3 regions of the Alishewanella sp. HH-ZS genome follow, and region 2 is predicted to be linked to each of the others. Evidence: predicted binding sites of a transcription regulator. Region 2 holds the regulator's gene; each other region holds the start of a gene.
What was found. The regulator LexA, encoded in region 2, represses DNA repair genes until DNA is damaged. The targets are predictions, from matches to a motif close to TACTGTATNNNNATACAGTA.
Positions count from the first base shown of each region.

Region 1 (8,339 bases), on a different contig from region 2:
GTTGGGCAGCGTTGGCCGTCAGTTGTTGCTGATAAGCGGCGGTTTCATCCTGCAGCTGTTGCAATTGTTCCAGCCGGGTTAACGCTGCCTGATAGTTTTGTTCCAGCTGCTGTAACTCTTGAGTGGTGTCTTCCAGTTGCTGTTGTTGCTTCTGCAACTGCTGTTGATATTGTTGCAGTTGCTGCTGATTAAGTTCGGCTTCTGCTTCGGCATTGGCTAATTGCCGTTGCGCCTGCTCCAGCGCCTGCTGTTGGGTGGTTAACTGCTGTTGCAGTTGTTGCTGCTCCAGCTGTAACTGGTCACGCTCAAAGCTGACATTGGCAAAATTATCAGCTTGCAATGCCAGCTGCTGTTGCTGGTTAGCCAGTGCTTGTTCCAGTTCAGATTTACGCTGCTCTGCCTGGCGTAAATTTTGTTGCAACAGTTGCACCTGCTCCACCGCTTTAACTTCGGCCTGCAGTGCTTCGGTTAACTGTTTATTTAACTGGTCGGTTTGCCATTGGGTCTGCTTCAGGGCTTCCCGCTGAAAGGCGGCCATAAAGTCTTCGCTGAAAACCGACGCTGAGTTTGCAGCGTCCTGCTGTCGCTGTTGCACCTGCTCGGTGCGCCACTTTTTATAGTGCGACACCACGGTAGCCTGAGCATCTGATACTTTAGACAGCAAGTAATCCAGAGACACCGCCTTGCCAGAGCTCTCTAAATCATCACAGATCTTCTTAACATCAGTATATTGCGACATGATTCTTTACCTTTTACCAACCAATGGGCGTGTTCGCTATGCGCTGCCCGGAATGAAAGCTTAAGGAATGGCAGAGCCTTGCGCAAAGGCTAAATGCACAAAATTTGCACAGCGCAAGGTGTTAGCTGCGGATTTAATTCATCATATTGATCTTTAATAAATTATTTTTTTAACCTGCATTATTTTGCGCGCTGAAAGCGTGTAAAAAAGCAGCGGAATAGCCCGAAGGTATTAGGGGGTAAAACCTTGGTTTGCGCGATACACTTTGCCAAAGCTAAATTTTACCGCTAAATTAACTGATTATTTATACAGTTGTTGTGCCTGATGATCCTATATATCGCGGAAAAGCCCAGTGTCGGCCGTGCCGTGGCCGCTGTTTTGCCCAAGCCGCACCAGTCCGGTGACGGCTTTATCAAAGTTGCTACCGGTGATGTGGTGACCTGGTGCATTGGTCACTTATTGGAATTAGCCGAACCAGAGCAGTACGCGCCGGAATATAAAAGCTGGCGCAAAGCGCATTTGCCCATTATTCCCCAGCAATGGCAGCAACAGGTAAAACGCCAGACCAGTAAGCAATTTCAGGTAGTAAAGCAGCTGATCAAGCAGGCAACACAACTGGTGAATATGGGGGACCCGGATCGGGTCGGACAAATCCTGGTCGATGAAGTGATCCACTATGCCGGTGTCAGCCAGGCGAAACTGGCCGCTACCCGACGTTGCCTGATTAATGATATGAACCCGGCAGCCATTAAAAAGGCGCTACAGGATTTACGGCCAAATAGTGACTTTATCCCACTGGCGACCTCGGCACTGGCCCGCGCCAGAGCCGATTGGCTGTACGGCATTAATATGACGCGTTTATGTACACTTTTGGGTCAGGATGCCGGTTATAAGGGAGTGTTATCGATTGGTCGGGTGCAAACTCCGGTACTGGGTTTAGTGGTGCAGCGTGACCTCGAGATCGAAAACTTTGTCAGTAAGCCCTTTTATGAGGTGTGGGTTACGCTGCAAACGGCACAACAGCAGCAATTTCAGGCCAAATGGCAGCCCAGTGCTGCCTGCGCACCTTATCAGGACGAAGAGGGCCGGGTACTGCTGAAAAAACTGGCCGAGACCGTAGTACAGAAAGTCAGCGGTCAGGCCGCTGTTGTGAAAGCAGTGAGCCGCGAGCCGAAAAAGCATGCGCCACCGCTGCCATACAGCTTATCGGCATTGCAGATCGATGCAGCCAAGCGTTTTAATCTCAGCGCCCAACGTACGCTGGATCTCTGTCAGCAACTGTATGAGCGGCATAAGCTGATCACCTACCCCCGTTCAGATTGCCGCTATTTGCCAACAGGACATCTTGCAGACCGTCATAGCGTGAGTCAGGCCATTGCGAAAACGGCGGTAAATCTGGCCAGTGCGGTGACGACTGCTGATCTGAGTTTACATAGCAAAGCCTGGAATGACGCCCAGGTCGGGGCGCACCATGCCATTATCCCAACCTCGGCCAGTATCGATGCCAGCCGCTTAAGCCGCGAGGAGCAGCAGCTGTACGAACTGATTGCCAGACAGTACTTAATGCAGTTTTACCCCTCCTTTCAGTATGTCGAACATCAAATCGATAGCGAAGTCGCCGGCGGACTCTTTATTGCCAGGCAAAAGTCGGTCATTGCCGAGGGCTGGAAGCAGCTGTTATCCGGCGGCGTCAGCGCCGGCAAGGATAGTCAGCCCAACTCAGATTATGCGGCCAGGCCATTACCCGACGTAAAGCCCGGTGACGTCCTGCAATGTGTTGCCGGCAAGCTGGACGAGAAACAAACCAGTCCGCCCAAAGCCTTTACCGATGCCACCTTGCTGGCGGCCATGACCGGTATTGCCCGTTATGTGCAGGACCCGGAATTAAAAAAGATCCTGCGGGATACTGATGGCCTGGGTACTGAAGCGACCCGCGCCGGCATTATCGAGCTGTTGTTCAAGCGCCGGTTTTTACACAAGCAGGGTAAAGAGATCCGTGCTACTGCGGTAGGCCGGCAGTTTATTGGTTGCTTGCCGCCACGGCTGGTATTACCCGATATGACCGCGCAATGGGAAGCGCAGTTAGAAGCGATAGCTGAAAAAAAACTGGCGTACCGTGATTTTATGCAGCCACTTCAGCAGGAGCTTACCAGCTTGCTACAGGACGTCGCCGCACAGCCGCAGTCCTTTCAGGGGTTAGCCCAAAAGGGTTATGCGGTAACAAGGCGACGTGCCGCCAGGCCTCGCCGTGCCAAGCGTACCGCCTGATGCATATTGGCGAGATAGGCGTTGGCGATATTTTGCACTAGGCTCAACAAACCGCCGGCAGCCGCTTTTTTGGCTACTGGCTGGAGATAGCAGGAAATTCGCCTACACTTATGACGTGCCATCACTCTTCTGAGCAGGGGGTGGCACGCCCTGGCGGGTATGTCGTCAGAGCGGACAGCCAACGCTGTTTCTTCACAGAGAAGGTGCATAAAATGATATTGTTAGTTGGTGGTGAAAAAGGTGGCAGTGGCAAAAGCTGTCTGGCGCAGAATATAGCCGTCTACTTTTCGCGGGAAAAGAATGCCAATGTCATGCTGGTTGACTGCGATCCGCAGCGAACCACATCGGATTGGGTGCAAGAGCGCCATATGAATCCGGAATTACCCTGGATCAACTGCGTACAGATGTACGGTAAGATCCGTTACGAGCTGAAAAGCCTGGAAATGCATTATGATGTGGTGGTGGTAGACTGCGGTGGTCAGGATAGCGTAGCCTTACGTTCGGCGATGGTGGTTGCCAGCCATGTACTATTCCCGTTGCGGCCCAAGCGGCGTGATTTAAAAACGCTGGAGCATCTGGAAGATTTAGTCAGTGCCTGTAACGTGGTAAACCCGGAGATGATCGTCGGCTGTGTGCTGACGCAATGTCCGGCCCTGCCGAATCAGGCCAACCGCATTCTGGATGCGAAAGAAGTATGTAAAAGTTTTAATTTGCGGGTGCTGGAAAACATCACTTACAGCCGTAATATCTATGACGACAGTGAAGAAAAAGGCCTGTCGGTAATGGATGTGGATAACGATGGCAAGGCCGCCGGCGAAATCCGGGCAATTATTGAAGAACTCCTGTCGATGAAGGCGATTCAAGAAGATGGCGCTAAGCGACCTGAAGAAAAAGTCTTTGCAGTCAAATAAACCCAGCTTTACCGTTGATGAGTTTATTGATGATGCACATAACTACGCCTTGGGGCTGCCGCAAATCGTCAGCTTACGGCAATTATTACCGGAAGAAGACGAGCCGCCGCGGCTTCCGATGCGCCATGCGACCTTTACCCTGAGTGAAGAAGCGATTAGCGCCCTGAGTGAGTTGAGTGAATTAACCGGTGAACCCAAATCCAAACTGATCCGCAAGCTGATTTTGCGTGCGACCAAGTCAGTGCAGTTTGATTTAGCCAAGGTAAAAACGGCGAAAGCCAAATTACCACCGGGTGGCAGTTAGGCTGTGGTTCAGTAACTGGAGTATGAGCTCGTGCCGCTGCCTAAGTAGCGGCACGAGCCGAAAATCTGTTTACGTTAACGCGCCAGATAGGCGTAAGCGGTCAAAAAAGCGGTTTCCTGAAACGCCTTTAATCCGGTCGCTTTGAAATCGACCGGTAATGGAAAGCGTTTAATTTGTTCTTTTAGCTCAGTAGCGGATAACAGGCTAACATTACAATTGTCCAGCAGCTGTAACGCCGCCTCAATTTTAAATCCGACAGCCCCACCGGCGAACTTGCCTTTTTGTGGCCGCTCTTTAATCACCAGATGCTGGATCTTGTAATCCTCGACTAACTTGCGCACAGCAAATTGAAATTTACGTACCTGATCGGACTGATTATCCTGACTCAGTGCAATCCGGGTTTGCCGGCAATCCGGCAGGTTAAACAAACCGTCCTGGTATTCCATTAAGCATAAAATTGCTTCACTGCCTTTAATCTCAACGCCACATACGCGCATCTTAGTATCCTGTTTAGTTGCCGCTCAGGCGGTCATAGTACTTTTCAATAATGGCACAGCTACGCTGCAAGGGCTCACCAAAAAGTACCGGGTTAAAATCTTTGTTAATACAGTAATTTTGTCTGAAACGTAACACTGAGTCTTTATTCTCGGCCGCTGCGGCTAAAAACTCCTGTTGCCGCAGCCCCAGTGACTTACTGTAATCCTTAAGTTCACGTTGGATCGAGGCCAGCGCCTGTGAGTCAGACTGCCATTCAGTCGGGATCAGGCTCACCGCATAATCAACCACTTTGTCACGATAAGGCTTTAGCGGCGGCTCGCCGGAAAAGGTTAACAACAGCAAAAAAATGACGACGAACCAGAAAAAGGTTTTCATGTACTGACTCCGGCAACAACTTAGACGCGATCTTACCTGAATCCTGGCTAAACTGCATTAGCGGCAACAGCCGCTGCTTCAGTCTTTCCTGATGTACTTTTATTTTATATCAATAATTCGGTACGGGTTACTGATATACTAAGCAGGCTGGTAGTCATAGCTGGGGAATGATGGTGGACGAGCAAAAAATTGAAGTAAAAAATATTCCAACCGGAGTAAAAATTCACCGCCCGCCCGAGGGCAATCCAAATAAGTATGCTTCCCGGGATCGGATCTATGTCCGGGCAGTAAAGGGGTTACACCAAAGCCTGCGTCGCAATATTGGTTTTGTGTTTATGGCGTTGTTTTTCGTGTTGCCCTGGATCCAGTTCGATGGCCACCAGGCAATTTTGCTGGATATCTTTGAGCAAAAATTCAATATCTTCGGCCTGACGCTCTGGCCACAGGATTTTACCCTGCTGGCTTGGCTGTTTATGATTGCCGCCTACGCCCTGTTCTTTGTGACAACCTTCTATGGTCGGGTGTGGTGCGGTTATATGTGCCCGCAAACGGTCTGGACCTTTATCTTTATGTGGTTTGAAGAAAAGATCCAGGGTACCCGTAACCAGCGCATGAAGCTGGATCAGGAACCGATGAGCTTTAATAAGTTCTGGCGCAAGGCATTAACCCACTTCTGCTGGTTGGCATTTGCCTTATTCACTGCGTTAATTTTCGTTGGCTACTTTACCCCTATCGGTCCGCTGTTTGTTGAGTTCTTTACCTGGCAGGCCGGCTTCTGGGCTACCTTATCGGTGCTGTTTTTTACGCTTTGTACCTATGGTAACGCCGGCTGGATGCGGGAAATTATGTGTACACACATTTGCCCCTATGCCCGCTTTCAATCGGCGATGTTTGATAAAGATACCTACACCGTCACCTATGATGCCGCCCGTGGCGAGAACCGTGGCCCGCGTAGTAAAAAAGATGCGAACTATAAGGAAAAAGGCCTGGGCGACTGTATCGACTGTAACCTGTGTGTACATGTTTGCCCAACCGGCATCGATATTCGCAATGGCTTGCAATATGAGTGCATTAACTGTGGTGCCTGTATCGATGCCTGTGACGATACTATGGAGAAAATGGGCTATCCGAAAGGCCTGATCAGCTATACCACCGAACATACGCTGCAAGGCCGGCCGGCCAAGGTGTTACGGCCAAAACTGGTTGGTTATTTTCTGGTGTTGGTGGTGGTATGCGGTGCCTTTATGGTGAATCTGGCAATCCGCTCCCCGCTGGAGCTGGATATTATCCGTGATCGCGGCGCCTTGTACCGGGAAACGCCGGAAGGGCTGGTGGAAAACACCTATACCCTGGGTATTATCAATAAGTCACAACAGCCGAAGACTCTGGTATTAACGGTAACCGGTATTGATAACCTGCAATGGCTGGGGCCAACCGAGGTGGAACTGGCCGGTGGCGAGAGTCGCAATGTGGTAGTCAGTCTGGCGCTGGACCCTTATGAGGCGAAACGCCCGGTGCTGGACCTGACCTTTAGCGTGCATCACAAAGATGCGCCTGAGGTGCGGGCCGAGCAGGGTAATAAATTCTTCAGTGGTCGCTAAGCCAGTGCAGCAATTTGATTTCTCTACCCTGCAGCCGGAGCTGATTCTTGATGCGCTACACCACTATGGCCTGGACGTTAGTTCAGGCCTGCTGGCACTGAACAGCTATGAAAACCGTGTCTATCAGTTTAGTGCTTATCGCGATAATGCGGTCAGCGCCGCGCGCTATGTGGTGAAGTTTTATCGCCCGCAGCGCTGGAGTCTGGCGCAGATTCAGGAAGAGCATCAGTTTGCTTTTGAATTGCAGGCTAATGAGGTGCCGGTGGTGGCGCCATTGTGCTTTGATGGTGAGAGTGTGTTGCCGTTTCAGGGCTTTTATTTTGCGGTTTTCCCAAGCCGTGGTGGCCGAACCCTGGAGATCGACAATGACGACCAGCTGGCATTACTGGCGCGCTTTTTAGGCCGGCTGCATCAGGTTGGCCGGCAACAGATGTTTCAGGCCCGCCCCCAGCTGAGCATCGACAGCCATTTGCGGCATAGTCAGCAGGTACTGGCGGCGCTGCCTTTGATCCCATCCTATTTACGCCCGGCCTTTGATTCGGCGCTGCAGCAGGTGATTGCTGAAGCCAGCCGGCAATACCAACCGAAAACCGTGATCCGCTTACACGGTGATTGTCATGCCGGTAATTTGTTTTACAACGGGGAAAGCCCGTTCTTTGTGGATCTGGATGACTGTCGCAGCGGGCCGGCGATGCAGGACCTGTGGATGATGTTAAACGGTGACCGGCAACAGCAGCGTGATACGCTGGAGCTGATGCTGGAAGAATATGAGCAATACTGTGATTTCGACCGGACCGAGCTGAAACTGATCGAACCGCTGCGCGCGATGCGTATGATTCACTACATGGCCTGGCTGGCGCAGCGCTGGCAGGATCAGGCCTTTGTAATGAACTTTCCGTGGTTTGCCACAGACAAATACTGGGAACAACAATGCCTGGCACTAAAAGAGCAGTTGGCATTGTTGCAACAACCACCGTTAAGTCTGGTGCCAGACTACTGAGAATTTGTTAAGCTTGCAGCTAAGCACCAAATAGTCCCGATTAATCAGAGGTTTTAGAATGAAAAAGTGGTTAGTAGCTGCTGCGGCAGCTGTGCTGTTACCCCTGTCTGCCGTTGCCAGTAATTTCCAGGTCGGTAAGCACTATGAAGTGATTGCCGAGCAGAAAACCGCCAAGCCGGAAGTAAAAGAATATTTCTCATTCTTCTGCGCTGGTTGTTACGCTTTTGAGCCTATTGCCCAGCGCCTGGCGCAGTCTCTGCCGGACGGGGTAGAGTTTAAAAAATTCCATGTTGATTTTATTCGCGCTGCGTCACCGGAAATTCAAAATGCGCTGGCGCGCGCTTATGTGGTAGCAAAAAATCTGGGTAAAGGTGATCAGGTGTCCACTGCCATTTTTAACCAAATTCACCGCAGCCGGGTGCCGTTTCGCAGCGAAGACGATATCCGTAATCTGGTCCTGATTAACGATATTGATGGTGAAACCTATGATAAAGCCATGCGCAGCTTTGGCGTACGTGGTGCGGTCAATCAGATGATGAAAGAGCAGCAGGAACTGAGCGAGCGCCGCGTGCTGACCGGTGTGCCCATGCTGGTGGTGAATGGCAAATATAAGATCCTGAATGAAAGTCTGAGTCAGCGTAAT
Region 1 is NZ_LZEJ01000015.1:70,151-78,489, forward strand. It holds gene A9165_RS07955 (hypothetical protein) at 1-739, opposite strand, end outside; gene A9165_RS07960 (DNA topoisomerase III) at 1,064-3,007, shown strand; gene A9165_RS07965 (AAA family ATPase) at 3,220-3,918, shown strand; gene A9165_RS07970 (hypothetical protein) at 3,905-4,222, shown strand; gene A9165_RS07975 (DUF3010 family protein) at 4,297-4,719, opposite strand; gene A9165_RS07980 (hypothetical protein) at 4,733-5,095, opposite strand; gene ccoG (cytochrome c oxidase accessory protein CcoG) at 5,263-6,696, shown strand; gene A9165_RS07990 (serine/threonine protein kinase) at 6,701-7,696, shown strand; gene A9165_RS07995 (thiol:disulfide interchange protein DsbA/DsbL) at 7,755-8,339, shown strand, end outside.
Region 1: the regulator LexA is predicted to act here: its motif matches at 1,034-1,053, upstream of A9165_RS07960 (DNA topoisomerase III).

Region 2 (8,339 bases):
TTCCTGTACCTGTATAGCTAGCATAACGGGCTCCAAAACACAGGATTAAGTGAGGGACTATTGTAACGCTAATAGATCCCGCCATTGTTGTATCGTAACTGGCATCACTGACAATCTGCTGCCTTTTTGTGCAACAGGCAACTCAGCCATCTTAGCCGAGCTTTTAATTTTGTCCAGTGTTATTAGTCTGGGTAATTTGTTTACAAAACGCAAATCGACGGCGACCCAACGCGGTTGCTGCGGCGAGCTTTTCGCATCGTAATAAGGGCTACGGGGGTCAAATTGACTGGGATCAGCATAAGCTGCTCTGACCACTTCCGCAATTCCGGCCACACCAATGTCTTTGCAACTGGAATGGTAGATCAACACCTGATCGCCGACCACGACACCATCGCGCAGAAAGTTTCGCGCCTGATAATTGCGCACACCTTCCCAAACAATAGGGGTTGTCGGTGCGCGCGCAAAATCGTCAATACTGCATTCGCTGGGTTCAGTTTTAAATAACCAATAGTTCATTTTGCCAGGCTCCGGTAATTACGGCAGAATAACCCCTCTTGCTAGCGGAAAAGGTTACCGTATGAGTCAGGTACTTGCGAATTTATTATCACTGCTGAAACTTGAGACCATAGAGTTGGGCTTATACCGCGGCCAAAGTCAGGATCTGGGGTTTAAGGCGGTGTTCGGTGGTCAGGTGATGGGCCAGGCGCTATCGGCAGCCAAAGAAACGCTGCCCGAAGAGCGTAAATTACATTCGTTCCATTCGTATTTCTTACGCCCGGGTGATGCCAGCAAGCCGATTGTCTATGAAGTTGACAATATCCGTGATGGCAAAAGCTTTAGTACCCGCCGGGTCAGTGCCATTCAGTATGGTAAACCGATCTTCTATATGACGGCGTCATTCCAGGATGAGGAGCTGGGCTTTGAACATCAGCTCAACATGCCACAGGTACCGGGCCCGGATCAGCTGGTATCGGATCTCGATTTCTACCAACAGCATGCGGCGCAAATTCCGGAAAAGTTACGCAGTAAGTTTATCTGCGAAAAACCGATCGAAATGCGGCCGGTGGATTTTCAAAATCCGTTTTCGCCGGTGGTCAGTGCGCCAAAGCGTTATGTCTGGTTTAAAGCCAATGGCAGCATGCCAGATGATCTGCGGGTGCATAAATATCTGCTGGCCTATGCATCAGACTTTAACTTTCTGCCTACTGCTTTGCAGCCGCATGGTCGTTCTTTTATGGCGAAAAATATGCAGGTCGCCACTATCGACCATGCCATGTGGTTTCATCAGGATTTTCGTTTTGATGACTGGTTGCTCTACGCTGTGGATAGCCCGGCCGCATCCGGCGGCCGGGGTTTAGTGCAAGGCCAGTTTTTTACCCGCGATGGTAAACTGGTGGCGACCACTATCCAGCAAGGGGTGATCCGCGAGTATCAGGAGCCGGGTTGAGTGGTTGCGGCCTCCGGCATAATGCTGTGAATACTCTGTAACACTTCGCTACGCAACAACAAGTTAACGGTAGCCGCCAGCCGCGACAAGGCTGGCGTTGCCTGTAACCGGTTGTCCTGATCTGACTGACAGTAACCCTCCAGTTTTAATGCCTGGCTTAAGCCGGCAAACAGATTCTTGTCGTAGTATTCCGGCGCATTGATGCCATGCAAGGTTAGTAAACGTTGCGCCAGCTGATGGCTTTGCTGTTCCAGCTCTGGGCGCGGCAGCGGGCCATGCGCCCGCAGCAGGTTAAAGACCATGGCATAGCGCTGCAGCGTATGTTCGGCGTTGTGCGCCAGCAAATCTAACATCATATATTCGCGGCTGTGCTGCGGTGGTGCCAGATAATCTTCGCCGTCCTGTATTAATAACCCCTGCGCCTGCAGTTGTTGCACCTGTTGCCTGATATAGTGCTGCAGTGAGGGCACCTGCAAAAATAGCTCATGTTTTAACAGGCTATACAGTTGCTCGGCCAGGCTTTGCAATTCAGTCAAACTGAGTCGCTGCTGTCTGAGCACAGCTGAAGCCAGAATGGCCGGCAGAATAAACAGATGCAGAATATTATTCCGGTAATAACTCATCAGTATCGCTTGCTGCGGGCTTAGACTGACCAGTTCACCGAAACTGTCTGCCGTCAGCATGATTTTTTGCATCTTGGCCGCATGCTCCAGCATTTGCTCGGCACTTTGTTCTGGCAGGCTGACATTAGCATGATAGGGTACTGCTTGCTGCAGCGTCAGATAGGCTTGCAGCTGTTGCACCAGCTCTTGCCGGGTCAGGCTATGCTTATCGCTGGCCAGCAAACAGAGGGCAATCAGGTTAATGCTGTTCAATGCCGCCGCCTGATTGATATGCCGCATAATCTGCTCGGACAACTTGCCGGTCACCGGATTTAACCACTGCGGTTTAGGTGCTTCCAGTGGGTTAATTTCACTTTTCCACGCTGGCACTTGCTGGCTCAGATACTGGTTCAGTGAAATCGGCTCGCCAAAGTTGACATAGCCATAGCCATAATCGCGCAGATTACGGATTGCCTTCAGTACGCCAAACACCGATTCTTTTTGCTTACCTGAGCCCTGCAGTTCGCTAAGGTAGGTATTGACCTCCATCACATGCTCGTAACCCAGATACACCGGTACCAGCGTGACCGGGCGATCGATACCGCGTAGCATCGACTGTACTGTCATCGCCAGCATGCCGGTTTTGGGCTGCAACAGCCGGCCGGTGCGGCTGCGACCGCCTTCAGTGTAATACTTAACGGCATAACCTTTGATAAACAACAAACTCAGGTATTCACGGAATACGGCTGAGTAAAGCTTGTTGCCACTAAAGCTGCGTCGGATAAAGAAAGCGCCACCGCGGCGGAAAATGGTACCGGCTGGCCAGAAGTTCAGATTGATACCGGCCGCAATATGCGGCGGCACCAGGCCCTGATGATAGATGATGTAGCTAAGTAATAAGTAATCCATATGGCTGCGGTGACAGGGGACATAGACAATTTCGTGCCCTTTTTGTGCCAGCTCGCGCAGCTGATCGGCATTTTTTACCTTGATGCCGTAGTAGAGTTTTTGCCATAACCAGCTGAGGATACGGTCGCCAAAGCGTAGCGTCGAGGTGCGGTAGTCTGCGGCAATTTCCTGCAATAACTTGCGGGCTTCCTGCTGGGCCGCCTGATAACTGATGCGTTTAGTTTCGGCCTCGTCGGCAATGGCCTTTTTCAGCGCCGGTGAAGCCAATAACGCATTAAATAACTGATTACGTTGCATCAGTTTGGGCCCGGTTGCCGCCAGCCGTTGCCGGTAAAAGTGGATCCGCGACATCCGTAACAGTTTGCGCGCCGTTTCCGGTGCGGAACCAAACTGGGCCGCCATTTGTTGCAGATCCACGGGTTTACTCAGTCGCACCAGCGTATGGCGTCCGGAAATTAGCACAATAAGTAATTTTGCCAGCCAGTTTGGTGAGTGTGCTTCGCCAATCAGCCATTTAATGCTGTTCTCTTTACCCGGTGCCCGGCCCCATAAAATGGCAGCCGGCATTAACTGCGCTCTTAGCTCAGGCTGTGCCAGATGGGCGGCTAACAGTTGCTGGCCTTGTTGCAGGGCACGGGTTTTGCCGCGCCCGCCGATCAGCCGGTGTGGTTGCTCCAGAAACAGAGTGCGGGGCAACAGCTGTGACCCTAATTGCACCTTCGATAGCGGATCAGGTAATTGTAACTGCTGACATACCCGGCGTAAGGTTGCCAAATCACTGGCGGACTCAGTATGGCAGATATACAGCAAGGGCCGTCCGGGCTCGACTCCAAGCGCATGCAGCGGATTATCGGGCACAATTTTATATTTCACCAACAGCCGGATGGGCCATCGTAACAGTTTGGTAAACAGCTTAAAGCCTGACAACATAACCTTACTGACCTGAAAAAAATGGGCGCTAAGAATAGCATAGCTGATCATAGCAGCAAGTTTTGTTCGCGCTGAAAACTTGGCAAGGCCAGAAAGACTGTATATACTCACAGTAAATACTGTATGGGTAGCCAGCATGAACAGACCTCTTACTCCACGACAGGCAGAAATTCTGCAGCTGATTAAGGATTATCAACAGGAAACCGGTATGCCGCCGACGCGGGCAGAAATTGCCGTGCGGCTGGGCTTTAAGTCAGCTAACGCAGCGGAAGAACATTTAAAAGCTCTGGCCAAGAAAGGTGTGATCGCGATGTTACCCGGCACCTCTCGTGGGATCCGTTTACTGGAAGAGGACGCGCCCCCGGAGCAACTGGGTTTGCCATTAATTGGTAAAGTCGCCGCCGGTCAGCCGATCCTGGCAGCAGAGCATGTCCAGGATCATTACCAGATCGATGCCAACCTGTTTAAACCGCATGCTGATTTCTTATTGCGGGTGCAAGGTATGAGTATGCAGGATATCGGTATTCTGGATGGCGACTTACTGGCCGTGCACAAAACCCAGCAGGCGCAGCCAGGTCAGGTCATCGTCGCGCGGGTCGATGATGAAGTCACGGTAAAACGCTTTCAGCGCGATGGCCATCAGGTATTGCTGTTACCGGAAAATCCGGATTTTGAGGTGATAAAAGTTGACTTGCGGCAGCAATTTTTCGCCGTAGAAGGCTTGGCAGTTGGGGTGATCCGTAACGGTAGCTGGTTATAATTTATAAAATTTCTCAATAGCTTATTTTTAAAAGCGCTGGTATGACCTGTTGGTTTTATCGGCACTTTTGCATTTTAGGGGTTTACATAATCTTCATCCTGGATAATTCTTAGACGGTAGCCGGCGAAAAAATAACAACAGGTGTGCCGCTACTGATTTCAGCGCTAGCCTCGAAATCAACCCAAGAACAATAACAATAATAAATTGCGAAACTTATATCCCCGAATCTTTAAGGATGAAGGGTATAGCACATAGATTCGGTTGGGTGGGTAGTAAAAAAACCGTGTAGTTCTGTGTACTTGGTTTCTGCAATTTGCTTTGCAAATGACAGAGGAGAAGTACAGTGACAAACGCGCGTTGTCTGCTTTGGTCGCTGCCGACCCTGCTTTTTGCCGCATCGGCAAATGCATCAACATCCATGCCTTTAAATATGACCCGGGGCGTTACGGAAATTAGTCAGCAGGTTTATCAACTGCATATGACAATTTTCTGGATTTGTTGCGTTATCGGTGCAGTGGTGTTTGGGATCATGTTCTGGTCCATCATTCGCCACCGCAAAGCGCGGGGAGTGCAGCCGGCTCAGTTTCACGAAAGCACTAAGGTTGAAATTCTGTGGACCGCCATTCCGGTGGTGATTCTGATTGGTATGGCAATACCTGCCACCAAAACCTTAATCGCGATGGAAGATACCTCGGCTGCAGATGTCACCGTATTAGTGACGGGCTCGCAGTGGAAGTGGCATTACAAATATCTTGATCATGAGATCGAATATTTCTCCCTGTTGGCTACCCCACGTGAGCAAATTGCTAACAAGCTGGCCAAAGGCGAGAACTATCTGCTGGAAGTTGACCGGCCGCTGGTGATCCCAACCGGTAAAAAAGTTCGCTTTCTGATGACCTCTGACGACGTGATTCACTCCTGGTGGGTGCCTGCCTTCGCCGTAAAAAAAGACGCTAACCCCGGCTTTATTAATGAAGCCTGGACCCGGGTTGATGAGCCTGGCATTTATCGTGGTCAGTGTGCAGAGCTCTGCGGTAAAGATCACGGCTTTATGCCAGTGGTGGTGATTGCGAAAGAGCCTGCGGACTACCAGGTTTGGGTGGCACAGGAAGAGGCCCGGATTGCCGCAGCAAAGGCAGCAGAGCGTGAATTACTGGCAATGAGTATGGATATGGCAGAACTGATGACTACCGGTGAACGGGTGTATCAGGGTTGGTGTGTCGCCTGTCATCAGGCCAGTGGTAACGGTTTACCCGGCATCTTCCCGGCGATCCGTGGCAGTCAGCTGGTGCTGAATGACCGGCGCGCCCATATCGATATTATCGTCAATGGTAAACCCGGTACGGCGATGCAGGCCTTTGGCCGGCAGCTCAGCCTGAAAGAACTGGCCGCGGTCATTACCTATACCCGCAATGCCTTTGATAATAATACCGGTGACGCCGTGCAGGCTGCGGATGTATACGCTGTGCAGCAGGGTAAGGGAGAGTAAGCGATGTCAGCTATTACACATGAACACGAGCATGACCATGATCATGACCATAAGCCAACCGGGATAAAACGCTGGCTGTTTACTACTAACCATAAAGATATCGGTACCATGTATCTGGTGTTTGCTTTAGTGATGTTCTTTATCGGTGGCAGCATGGCGATGGTGATCCGGTTGGAACTGTTCCAACCCGGCATGCAGTTTGTTGAGCCGCAATTTTTTAATCAGATGACCACAGTACATGGTCTGATTATGGTGTTTGGGGCGGTGATGCCAGCCTTTACCGGCTTGGCGAACTGGATGATCCCGATGATGATTGGCGCCCCGGATATGGCGTTGCCCCGAATGAATAACTGGAGCTTCTGGATCCTGCCGTTTGCGTTTCTGATCCTGCTGCTGAGTTTGTTTATGCCGGGTGGTGGTCCGGATTTCGGCTGGACCTTCTATGCCCCGCTATCCACTACCTACAGTAATGACAGCACGGCGCTCTTCGTGTTTTCGGTACACATTATGGGGATTTCCTCAATTATGGGTGCCATCAACGTGATCGTCACCATCTGGAATATGCGGGCGCCCGGGATGACCTGGATGAAGATGCCGCTGTTCGTCTGGACCTGGTTTATCACCGCTTTCTTGCTGATTATGGTGATGCCGGTACTGGCGGGCGCTGTTACTATGGTATTGACGGATAAGTATTTTGGCACCAGCTTCTTTGATGCGGCCGGTGGCGGCGATCCGGTATTGTTCCAGCATATTTTCTGGTTCTTCGGTCACCCGGAAGTTTACATTATGATCTTGCCGGCATTTGGTATTGTGTCGGCTATCATACCGACCTTTGCCCGCAAGCCGTTGTTTGGTTATGCCTCTATGGTTTATGCCACCGCCAGTATCGCAGTCTTATCGTTCCTGGTTTGGGCGCACCATATGTTTACCACCGGTATGCCGGTATTTGCCACGCTGTTCTTTATGTATTGCACCATGCTTATTGCCGTGCCGACCGGCGTGAAGGTGTTTAACTGGGTCGCAACCATGTGGCGTGGTGCCATGACCTTTGAAGTCCCGATGATGTTTGCACTGGCCTTTATCGTACTCTTCACCATCGGTGGTTTTTCCGGTTTGATGCTGGCTATTACGCCGGCGGACTTCCAGTATCACGATACCTACTTTGTAGTGGCGCATTTCCACTATGTACTGGTATCCGGCGCGGTGTTCTCCATTATTGCCGCTGCCTACTACTGGCTACCGAAATGGACCGGCTATATGTACGACGAAAGATTAGGTCAGCTGCATTTCTGGTGTTCGCTAATCTCGGTCAATCTGTTGTTTTTCCCAATGCACTTCGTTGGCCTGGCGGGTATGCCACGGCGGATCCCTGACTATGCGCTGCAATTTGCCGACTTCAATGCCTTTATCAGCGTGGGTGGCTTCCTGTTTGGCTTATCGCAGCTGATTTTTGTCTGGGTGATCGTCAAATGCGCCCGCGGCGGCGAAAAAGCGACCGCACAGGTATGGGAAGGCGCTGAAGGACTGGAATGGCAGGTGCCGTCGCCGGCTCCTTACCATACCTTTGATACACCGCCGGAAGTGAAATAGGAGGCCCTATGCAGCTGCATCGGACTTTGGTAAGCAAACTGCTATTGGTAACGGTACTGATGTTTGGTTTTGGCTTTGCGCTGGTGCCACTTTACGACGTGTTCTGTGAAGTCACTGGCATCAATGGCAAAACCTCAAATGTACCGGCTACGGTACTGGCAGATGGCATTGATACCAGCCGTGAAGTGACCATTGAGTTTCTGGCCAGACCGAATAAAGACATGCCATGGATTTTTAAGCCGGAGATCCGCCGTTTGACGGTACATCCGGGTGAGGTGCATGTGATGAATTATCTGGCCGAAAATCCAACCGGCCGGATGATTGTCGGTCAGGCGGTGCCCTCAGTTTCGCCCGGACAGGCCGCTTTGTATCTGCATAAAATCGAATGTTTCTGCTTTACCCAACAACAACTGGCAGCCGGCAATAAGATGCTGATGCCAGTTCAGTTTTACGTTGATCCGGCTCTGCCTGCGCAGTTCAGCACTATTACGCTGAATTACACCCTGTACGATGTGACAGCTAACTGGCAGGGCAGTGCCGCTACTGAAAATCTTGGGGAATAAGATGAGTAAAACGTACGAAAAATATTATGTCCCGGCGCAAAGCCCCTGG
Region 2 is NZ_LZEJ01000005.1:34,354-42,692, reverse strand. It holds gene A9165_RS03180 (hypothetical protein) at 1-24, opposite strand, end outside; gene A9165_RS03175 (EVE domain-containing protein) at 58-516, opposite strand; gene tesB (acyl-CoA thioesterase II) at 578-1,447, shown strand; gene plsB (glycerol-3-phosphate 1-O-acyltransferase PlsB) at 1,432-3,888, opposite strand; gene lexA (transcriptional repressor LexA) at 4,025-4,648, shown strand; gene coxB (cytochrome c oxidase subunit II) at 5,067-6,137, shown strand; gene ctaD (cytochrome c oxidase subunit I) at 6,141-7,727, shown strand; gene A9165_RS03145 (cytochrome c oxidase assembly protein) at 7,736-8,290, shown strand; gene A9165_RS03140 (cytochrome c oxidase subunit 3) at 8,292-8,339, shown strand, end outside.

Region 3 (8,339 bases), on a different contig from region 2:
GTTAAAGAATGAAATACGAGAAATAGTAGCTTTCATCGCATTCAGCACGTCTTCGTCGTTCGCACTTGGACGCTGTAAGTCATAGATACCGCGTTCGATATAATCCCAGGCGGTAGAACGAACGATATAGTTATAACCGATATCATATGTCTTGCTGCGGTTACGACGTACACCGAAATCCAGATCTACGTTGCCTAACATACCCTGAGCACCTACCAGGAAGTCAGAACCTTCGTTATTTACATAACCATCACGGTTACCTAAGGCAGCGTAACGGTGGTAGATTTCGATTTCACGAGGTGCGCCGATTGCCGGGTTAAATGGCACGGCATTCGGGTTAGCTGGGTTGTAGAACCAGGCGTTCGGGTTGGTTGGGTTGTTTACGCTGGTCGCAGATACTGGTGCCCAGTCCGGAGCCGGAGCATAACGACCGAAAGAAGCAGACTTGGTTGCAGATGCATTCATATACACTTGCCAGTCATCAGTCACCTGATGACGGGCTTTAATGAACATAGATTCGTTGCGGGTAGAAGCTTCGTTAGCGTTAGTCGCGTTGAAGTTATACTGACAACGTGGCTCGCCAGAGATTGTCGTAGCGATAAAGTTTTCTTCAGAACAGCCACCTGGAATAGCAGAGAAGTTACCGGTAAAGTCTGCGTTGATCCAGTTGTTACCGTAAACAGAGCTGCCTGGTACTACCCACGGGTAATCGCGTTCAAATACGATGTCGCGTTTGTTCCAAGACACACCACCAATCAGGCTGGTTTTGGCGTTAGATGAACCAAATACTACTGAACCGCTTTCAGTGTCGCCACCTTCTTTCGGAACAGAAGCTTCACCCATGCTGACGTTAAACTCAACACCGTTAAAGTCTTTACGAGTAATGATGTTAACTACACCACCCATTGCATCAGAACCGTACATCGCAGATGCACCGTCTGACAGAATTTCAATCCGCTCTACCGCACCGATAGGAATAGAGTTCAAATCCTGGCTATCACCAGTTGAAGGTGATTTTGGCAGACGACGGCCGTCGACCAGCACCAGAGTACGGTCAGAGCCTAAACCACGCAGGTTGATTGAAGCGGTGCCTTGGGCAGAGCTACCTGATTGTGGACGGAAAGAACCGGTTGAGTTGAAAGTCGTACCGCGCAGTAAGTCTGATACCGACAGCTGACCAGACATATCGATCATTTCACGATCGATAACCGTTACTGGTAACGCACCTTCCAGGTCCGTACGTTTGATACGTGAACCTGTTACTTCAATCCGCTCAACTTTAGCGGCTTCTTCTTCCTGCTGTGCGTCTTGTGCAACAGCAGTACCGGCGAACGCTGAAGCGGCACCGAAAGCGATGGCTAAGCGCACAGCCTTGCTTAATTTATTATTCGAGTACATGTATTTCTCCCTGGACCACATTGAGTGATTCTGTTTTTCAGTTACTGGATTTAAGACGGGGTTATTTCTTATTAACTGAAACTGACCCCGAGTAACGCGTCCTGATAATAAACGCAATTTTTCCGCAGGGTCAACCGCTTTTACGGAACAATTTGCATAAATACTGGTCATCACAGCGCGAAAGCTATCAGCAGCGGCAGCCAGAAAAGATCGGAAGTTTTACAAGAAGCTAGCATTTCGCGCAAAACCAGAGACAATTTACCTAAAACCAGACCTTAAACAGCCTGAAACTGCATAAAAAAACAGCAATGCGACTCTGTACCTGATTTTAAATGTAAACTATTATTTACTAGGACAAACTGCTCTTACCACCGAGCAATTGCTCACTTTCTCATCGGGAGTACGACAAACCGACAATAACGGACGACTAGTCACTACGGCCAAAGCAGGGTAAACTTAGCAAAACTGTAAAGATATACAGCCTATGCTTAGTGAGCAACTGAAACAGCAAATCCGGCTTTGCCATCAAAATTTACGCCAACACTTACCGGGTTACCGGGCACGCCCCACGCAGAATAAGTTAATTGCCGAAATCAGCAAAATTATTGCCGGCGACTATCACCGCCAGCAACGCCTGGGTTTAATTGAAGCCGGTACTGGTACCGGTAAATCCCTAGCCTATATTTTGGGTAGCCTGCCCTATGCACTGGCTAATAATAAGAAGCTGGTCATCGCCACCGCGACAGTGGCATTGCAGGAACAACTGGTGAATAAGGATTTGCCGTTTTTTCTGACACACAGCGGCCTGCAGTTTAACTTTACCCTGGTTAAAGGCCGCCAGCGCTATGCCTGTATTGAACGCTTACGGCAATTAATTGAGCAACCCGCCTTATTTGCCGGTGCCGATTTTAGCCCGGATGCGGCCCAGCAGGCCTTGTTACAACGGCTGCTCAGTGACTGGCAACACCGTCGCTGGTTGGGCGATCGCGATACGCTAACCGAAGCAGTGCCGGATTCACTGTGGCAACAGCTGCAGGCCGATGCCCATATCTGTCATAAGCAACAACGACAACATCTGCATTGCCCCTTTCATCTGGCACGCGCAGAAATTGCTGATTCAGACGTGCTGGTGGTAAATCATAGCCTGCTGTTGTCCGATCTGCTGGCAGGTAATGCGGTGTTACCGGCAGCGGAAGACTGCATCTATGTGATAGACGAAGCCCATCATCTGGCTGATTGCGGCCGGGACTTACTCAGCGCCAGCGCCCAGTTAAGCCAGCAACAAGCCTGGCTGGAGAAGGCCCGCAAGCAACTGCAGGTGCTGCAAGGGCTGTTGACCGAGCGTAGCTTAAAAGACCTGTTAAAGTTAGATGACTTACTCAGTGACTTTGCCGCTGCGCTTAAACCTGTTGAACGCAGTTTAAAAGACTTTTTAGCGCAGTGGTTTAATCAAGCTGAGCAAACAGAGTACCGCTTTCCGCATGCGGCCCTGCCGCGACTTTGGCAGCAACAGGCCGAACCTTTAGCAGATACCAGCAATAAAGCCTTAACGACCACAGAGCGGCTACTTAACGAATTACAACAACAGTTGACCGAACAACCGAAATTGCTACGCAGCCAACCGCAGCTGATCCATGAACTGGCCAGCCTGCGCTTAAGGCTGGAGCAACAACAACAATTGTGGCAACTGCTGGCGCAACCACAAAAAGACATTGCCAGCCAGGCACGCTGGCTAAGCCGCGACAATGCGCAGAGCCCGCTGTATTTACATGCCTGCCCGCTGAGTGTCAGTTACAAGCTGCAACAGTTATTGTTTCAGCCGGCCTTTGCCGTGGTGCTCTGCTCCGCCACACTCAGGCTACTGAACAGCTTTGAACATGCCAAACGCGAGCTGGGCTTACAGGATTTCGAAGCACTGCAGTGTTTACAGGTCGACTCGCCCTTTGCCTATGCCGAGCAAGCGGAAATTATCTTGCCTCCGACCCGCTGTGAGCCGACCGATCCAGCCTTTAGCCGGGAGCTAATCCGTTTATTACCAGGTTATCTGGATCACCCCGCTGGCACACTGGTGCTGTTTGCCTCTTACTGGCAAATGCAGGAAGTCACCAGCGCGCTGCGTAGCAGCGGTTTTTCGTTATTAGTACAGGGTGAAGCCTCACGGCAAGCCTTGTTGCAACTGCATCAGGAAAAGGTGCAGGCCGGTGGCAGTAGTATTTTATTCGGCACCCAAAGCTTTGCCGAAGGTCTGGATCTGCCGGGCAAGTTGCTGACTAACCTGATTATCACCAAACTGCCGTTTGCGGTGCCGACCTCGCCGCTGGAGGCAGCCCAAAGCGAAGCGATTAGCGCCCGCGGCGGCAATGCGTTTTTACAACAGAGTTTGCCAGCGACTGCGAAGAAACTGGTACAAGCTTGTGGTAGACTGCTGCGACAAGAGCAGGATCACGGTCGCATCGTGATCCTGGACCGGCGGTTGGTGACTAAAAGCTACGGCAAAGCGATGCTGGATACCCTGCCGCCGTTTCGCCGAACCATTCAATACTGACTGTTGCAGCAGTAAACCTAACAGGACCTGGCCTTGCTTGTGGATCTGAATCTGACCTTTGAACTCTTATTACTGCTCTGCGGTGTCGCCTTTATCGCCGGCTATATCGATGCGATTGCCGGTGGCGGTGGTTTATTGACGGTACCAGCCCTGCTGACGGCCGGTTTACCGCCGCATGTGGTACTGGGCACTAACAAACTGGCGGCAACCTTTGGCTCCTTTACCGCCTCTTTAACCTATTATCGTAAGCAGCTATTTAACCCACATTACTGGCGCAACAGTTTAGTCTTTACCGCCATCGGTGCCCTACTCGGCACACTGGTGGTCGATCAGCTCAGTACCGCTCTGTTAGAAAAGATCCTGCCGTTACTGATCCTGTTTGCCGCCATCTATACCCTGTTTAACCGGATGCAGCCGGATGACCGCCTGACACTGCCAAACGCCGGGCCAAAACTGTACTGGCAACAACGGGCACAGGGCCTGACGCTGGGTTTTTATGATGGCGTCGCCGGCCCCGGCGCCGGTGCGTTCTGGATGGTGTCGACTATGGCGCTATATAAAATTAATCTGCTGCTAACCAGTGGCGTCGCCCGTACCATGAACTTTGTCAGTAACGGTTTTTCGCTGGCGGCCTTTATCGTGCTGGGACATGTGCATTTTACCCTCGGTATTGCCATGGGGCTGTGTCTGATGCTGGGGGCTTATCTGGGCGCGCACTCGGCGATCCGCTTTGGCAGCAAGTTTATCCGGCCGGTATTTATCTGCGTGGTGATCGCCATAGCGGTGCGTCTGGCCTGGCAAGCCTGGAGTAACGGCGGATGAGCACCTTATCAAAGGCGCAACTGGCCCGGCTGGCGCAGCAGCTGCAGCAGCTGTGGCAACAGGCCAGTGAGTTAGATCGGCAACCGGCAGCAGGTAAACCTCAACACTGGTTTGATTCCGCCTTATTTAGCGTGCACTCGCCTTACCTGGCTGATTATGTGGCACAAAGCCAGCGTCATCTGGCGCATTTAACTGAACAAGGGCAGCAGCTATCGGCCGCAGCCAGACAGCGACTAACCGAACGCTTGCAACAACAAATTGAGGCGCTGCTACGCGCCTTTGTGAATAGTCCGGTGCGGCAAAAGCATGCTAAAACCCTAAAGCAGCGCAGTAAAGCCGTGGTACAGCAACTGAGCGCCAGCAGCCAACAACTGTATCAGCAATTATCCGACTATCAGCAATTTGAAAGCCGGTTACAGGATATGCTGCGCCTGGCGGCACAAGATCAGAGTCAGGAAGGCACTACCAAGCAATTACAGCTACAGGCCCGCCTCGGCCGCTGCCGACGCGCCATCGATGAAGTGGAGCAGCAGATCCAGCGACTGGAAAGCGGGAAAAGCTAATGTCTGCCCTGCTACCGCCATTGATCTACCACCCTTGCTATAGTGAACTGACACTACCAGCAAACCATCGTTATCCGATTGGCAAATACCGTACCCTATATCAGCGACTGCTCGCGCTGGGCGTGCCGGATAGTGCGTTTTATCTGCCACAAGCCATTAAAGCGCAAGCGCTAGGGCTTTTACACGAGCCGGCTTATGTCAACGCTCTGTGTCAAGGCACCCTTGATGCCAGGGCAATGCGCCGGATTGGCTTTCCGTGGTCGCCAGAGCTGATTACACGTTCACTGACCTCGCTGGGTGGCACCTTACTTTGCGCTGAGCTGGCATTGGAGCAGGGTTTGGCACTACATTTAAGCGGCGGCTATCACCATGCCTTTTATGCTGAGGGCAGTGGCTTTTGCTTATTTAATGATTTGGCCTTTGCTGCCCTTAGCATACAACAGCGCGGCATCGGGCCGATTCTGATATTTGATTGTGATGTACATCAGGGCGATGGCAGCGCAGCACTGTTTGCCGATAACAGCGGCATTATTACCGCGTCACTGCACTGTGAAAAGAATTTCCCGGCGCGCAAACAACGCTCAGACTGGGATATCGGCCTGGAGCGGGACTGCACCGATAAGACTTATCTAGAAGCCGTAAGCCAGAGCCTGGATACCTTACTGCGTTGGTATCAACCGGAGCTAGTGCTCTATGATGCCGGCGTCGATATTCACCGCCAGGATGACCTGGGCCTGCTAAATATCAGCACCGCCGGAGTATTGGCACGCGATACGCTGGTATTGCAACGTTGTCATGACGCCGGTATTCCGGTCGCCGCAGTGATAGGTGGCGGCTATCAACGCGATCTGCAGGCGCTGACTCAGGTGCACCTGCAGTTGTTTAAAGCCGCCTTTGCCGTTCAGGGCTCAGCGCTGTGGCGCGAAATAGAAACCTAGCTGGCGTTTAATACTCAGCGGTAATTCCGGCAACGCCGACTTGGGCAATAAAAAGGTAGCCATGGTAAAGAGATCGGTAAAGATCCGGTTTTTCTCCGTGGTACGCTTTAGGTAGTCATGGCCGGAAGAACCACCGGTGCCAATTTTACTGCCCAGCATGCGCTGCACCATCATCGCATGCTTATAACGCCAGATGGTCAGCTGTTCATCAATTTCCGTTAAGCAAGTCAATAACTGAAACGGCAGGTTAAACAACGGCTCTTCCTGATAGAGTTTAATAAATAGTGCCGACAGCATGGCCTTTTGGCTGAGCCGAAAACTGCCCTCTTGCTGTAACTGCTGATATTTACCGGCATCCAGTAAGGCGGCAAACTTTTCCCGGGTGCGGCCGATCTCGGCCAGTTGCAGTTGCCGTTCAGATTCTGCAATCTGCTCAATCTGCTCAACGATAGCCTGGTCCTGCTGCAGCATCTGCTCAGTAGCCTGTTGATACATCTGCCAGAAGCTAAAATCATCAAACTGCAAAAACGGCATCCGCTCCAGCCATTTTTCAATCCGCTCAAACAGACTTGGCGCTTGTTCCAGCTGCTGTAAAAACTCCCGGTCTGCCTGTTTTAGGCGGCTATAGAAGGAGTTCTTATCAAAATCGATGCGATACTCGCTTTTTAAACCCAGGCCAATTTCCAGCATCTTAAACTGAATGCTCTGGAAGCCCGAGGCCGGCACCAAATAATCGCGAAACGCCATAAAATCCTGCGGTGTCATGGTTTCCAGTACCGCAATTTGTTGATTCAGTAATTGTTGAATACTGATAATACGCTTTAGTTTATGCACTATGCCGGTCAGTTGCTGATCTTTGACTTCTGCCTCAGCAAATACTGCCATCACAGCCTTTAACTCATGCAGAATCTGCTTAAACCAGAGTTCATACACCTGATGCACAATAATAAACAGCGTTTCGTCATGTGCTTCCTGGCCATAACGGGCACTTTCCGGCGCCTGAGCAGTCAGGATTTTATCCAGCTGCAGATAATCGCCGTAATAACAGGGGGTGGTATTTTTTTGCATTTTTATGTTACCTGATGACCTTGACCGCGGCATTGTAACAAGGCCCTGACCTAACACAATCTTTCTGTGGCGTTTTGCCGGCAAGCTGATTATGCTTAAACAACATTATGACCGGAGTTAGCTATGAAACTCGATGATGATATTCACAACTATTATGAAAAACTGGTGCTGGACCATATTGTGGAATTAGGCCTGGAGCAAGACAAGGACGCCGAATATCTGGCCGATCTTTGCTGTATCAGTTTAAATCTGCTGCCACCGCGTTATATTCGCTTTGAAGTGGATATGGCGTTTTATCTGCCGCATAGTGAACGCTTTGAAATGATGATGCGGGTAAAAGAGGCGGTAAAGCGGGCCAGAGAATTTTTAGATCATCAACCCTAGAAGTCACAACCTGGAATAACGTGGGCTGTTTGGGTGGCAGCCCCACCAGCCACATCCCGGCACATACATCATAAACTATGGCTGCTTCCTTCCGGACCTGACCAGGTTCGCCTACTAGTATTGCGAGAGGACCAATGGAGCTACCATTGAACTGTCGTGATGGCAGGCGCGCATTATCCGCAAATGGTGGCGGCAATGCAAGGGCTGTTACGCTCAAGCTGAAGGCCTTGCTCAGAAAAACAGCAAGACCTACTCTGAACACAGTTTACTGCCGCAACTAATTGCCCAGTGCCTGCTGATAAGTGCGTAATAACGCTTTAAAGCGCTGCTGTTGCTGCGGCGATAAGCGCAGCACCTGCTTTTGCGCTTCCGGTAGCTTTTCCAGTGCCGGATCAGCGTAGGTAAACATCACCGAAGGCCGGCTTAACTCGGCGCCGGGTTTGACCTCAGGCGTGCTTAATAAAACGCTAATTGCCTGCCGTAAGCGCTGATCAAAGGTCAGATCAGGATAACCTAACTCGGCGAACGCCTCGTCCAATAACGGCTGATAGCGACGTTTTAACGCCAGCACTTGCCGCGGCGGCACACTCTCCAATAGCTGTAAGTACGGCTCATAGCGAC
Region 3 is NZ_LZEJ01000016.1:33,543-41,881, forward strand. It holds gene A9165_RS08125 (TonB-dependent siderophore receptor) at 1-1,398, opposite strand, end outside; gene dinG (ATP-dependent DNA helicase DinG) at 1,883-3,943, shown strand; gene A9165_RS08135 (TSUP family transporter) at 3,977-4,765, shown strand; gene priC (primosomal replication protein PriC) at 4,762-5,328, shown strand; gene A9165_RS08145 (histone deacetylase) at 5,328-6,266, shown strand; gene A9165_RS08150 (tryptophan 2,3-dioxygenase family protein) at 6,237-7,334, opposite strand; gene A9165_RS08155 (late competence development ComFB family protein) at 7,458-7,718, shown strand; RNA gene ffs (signal recognition particle sRNA small type) at 7,759-7,855, opposite strand; gene A9165_RS08165 (DUF3014 domain-containing protein) at 7,996-8,339, opposite strand, start outside.
Region 3: the regulator LexA is predicted to act here: its motif matches at 1,862-1,881, upstream of dinG (ATP-dependent DNA helicase DinG).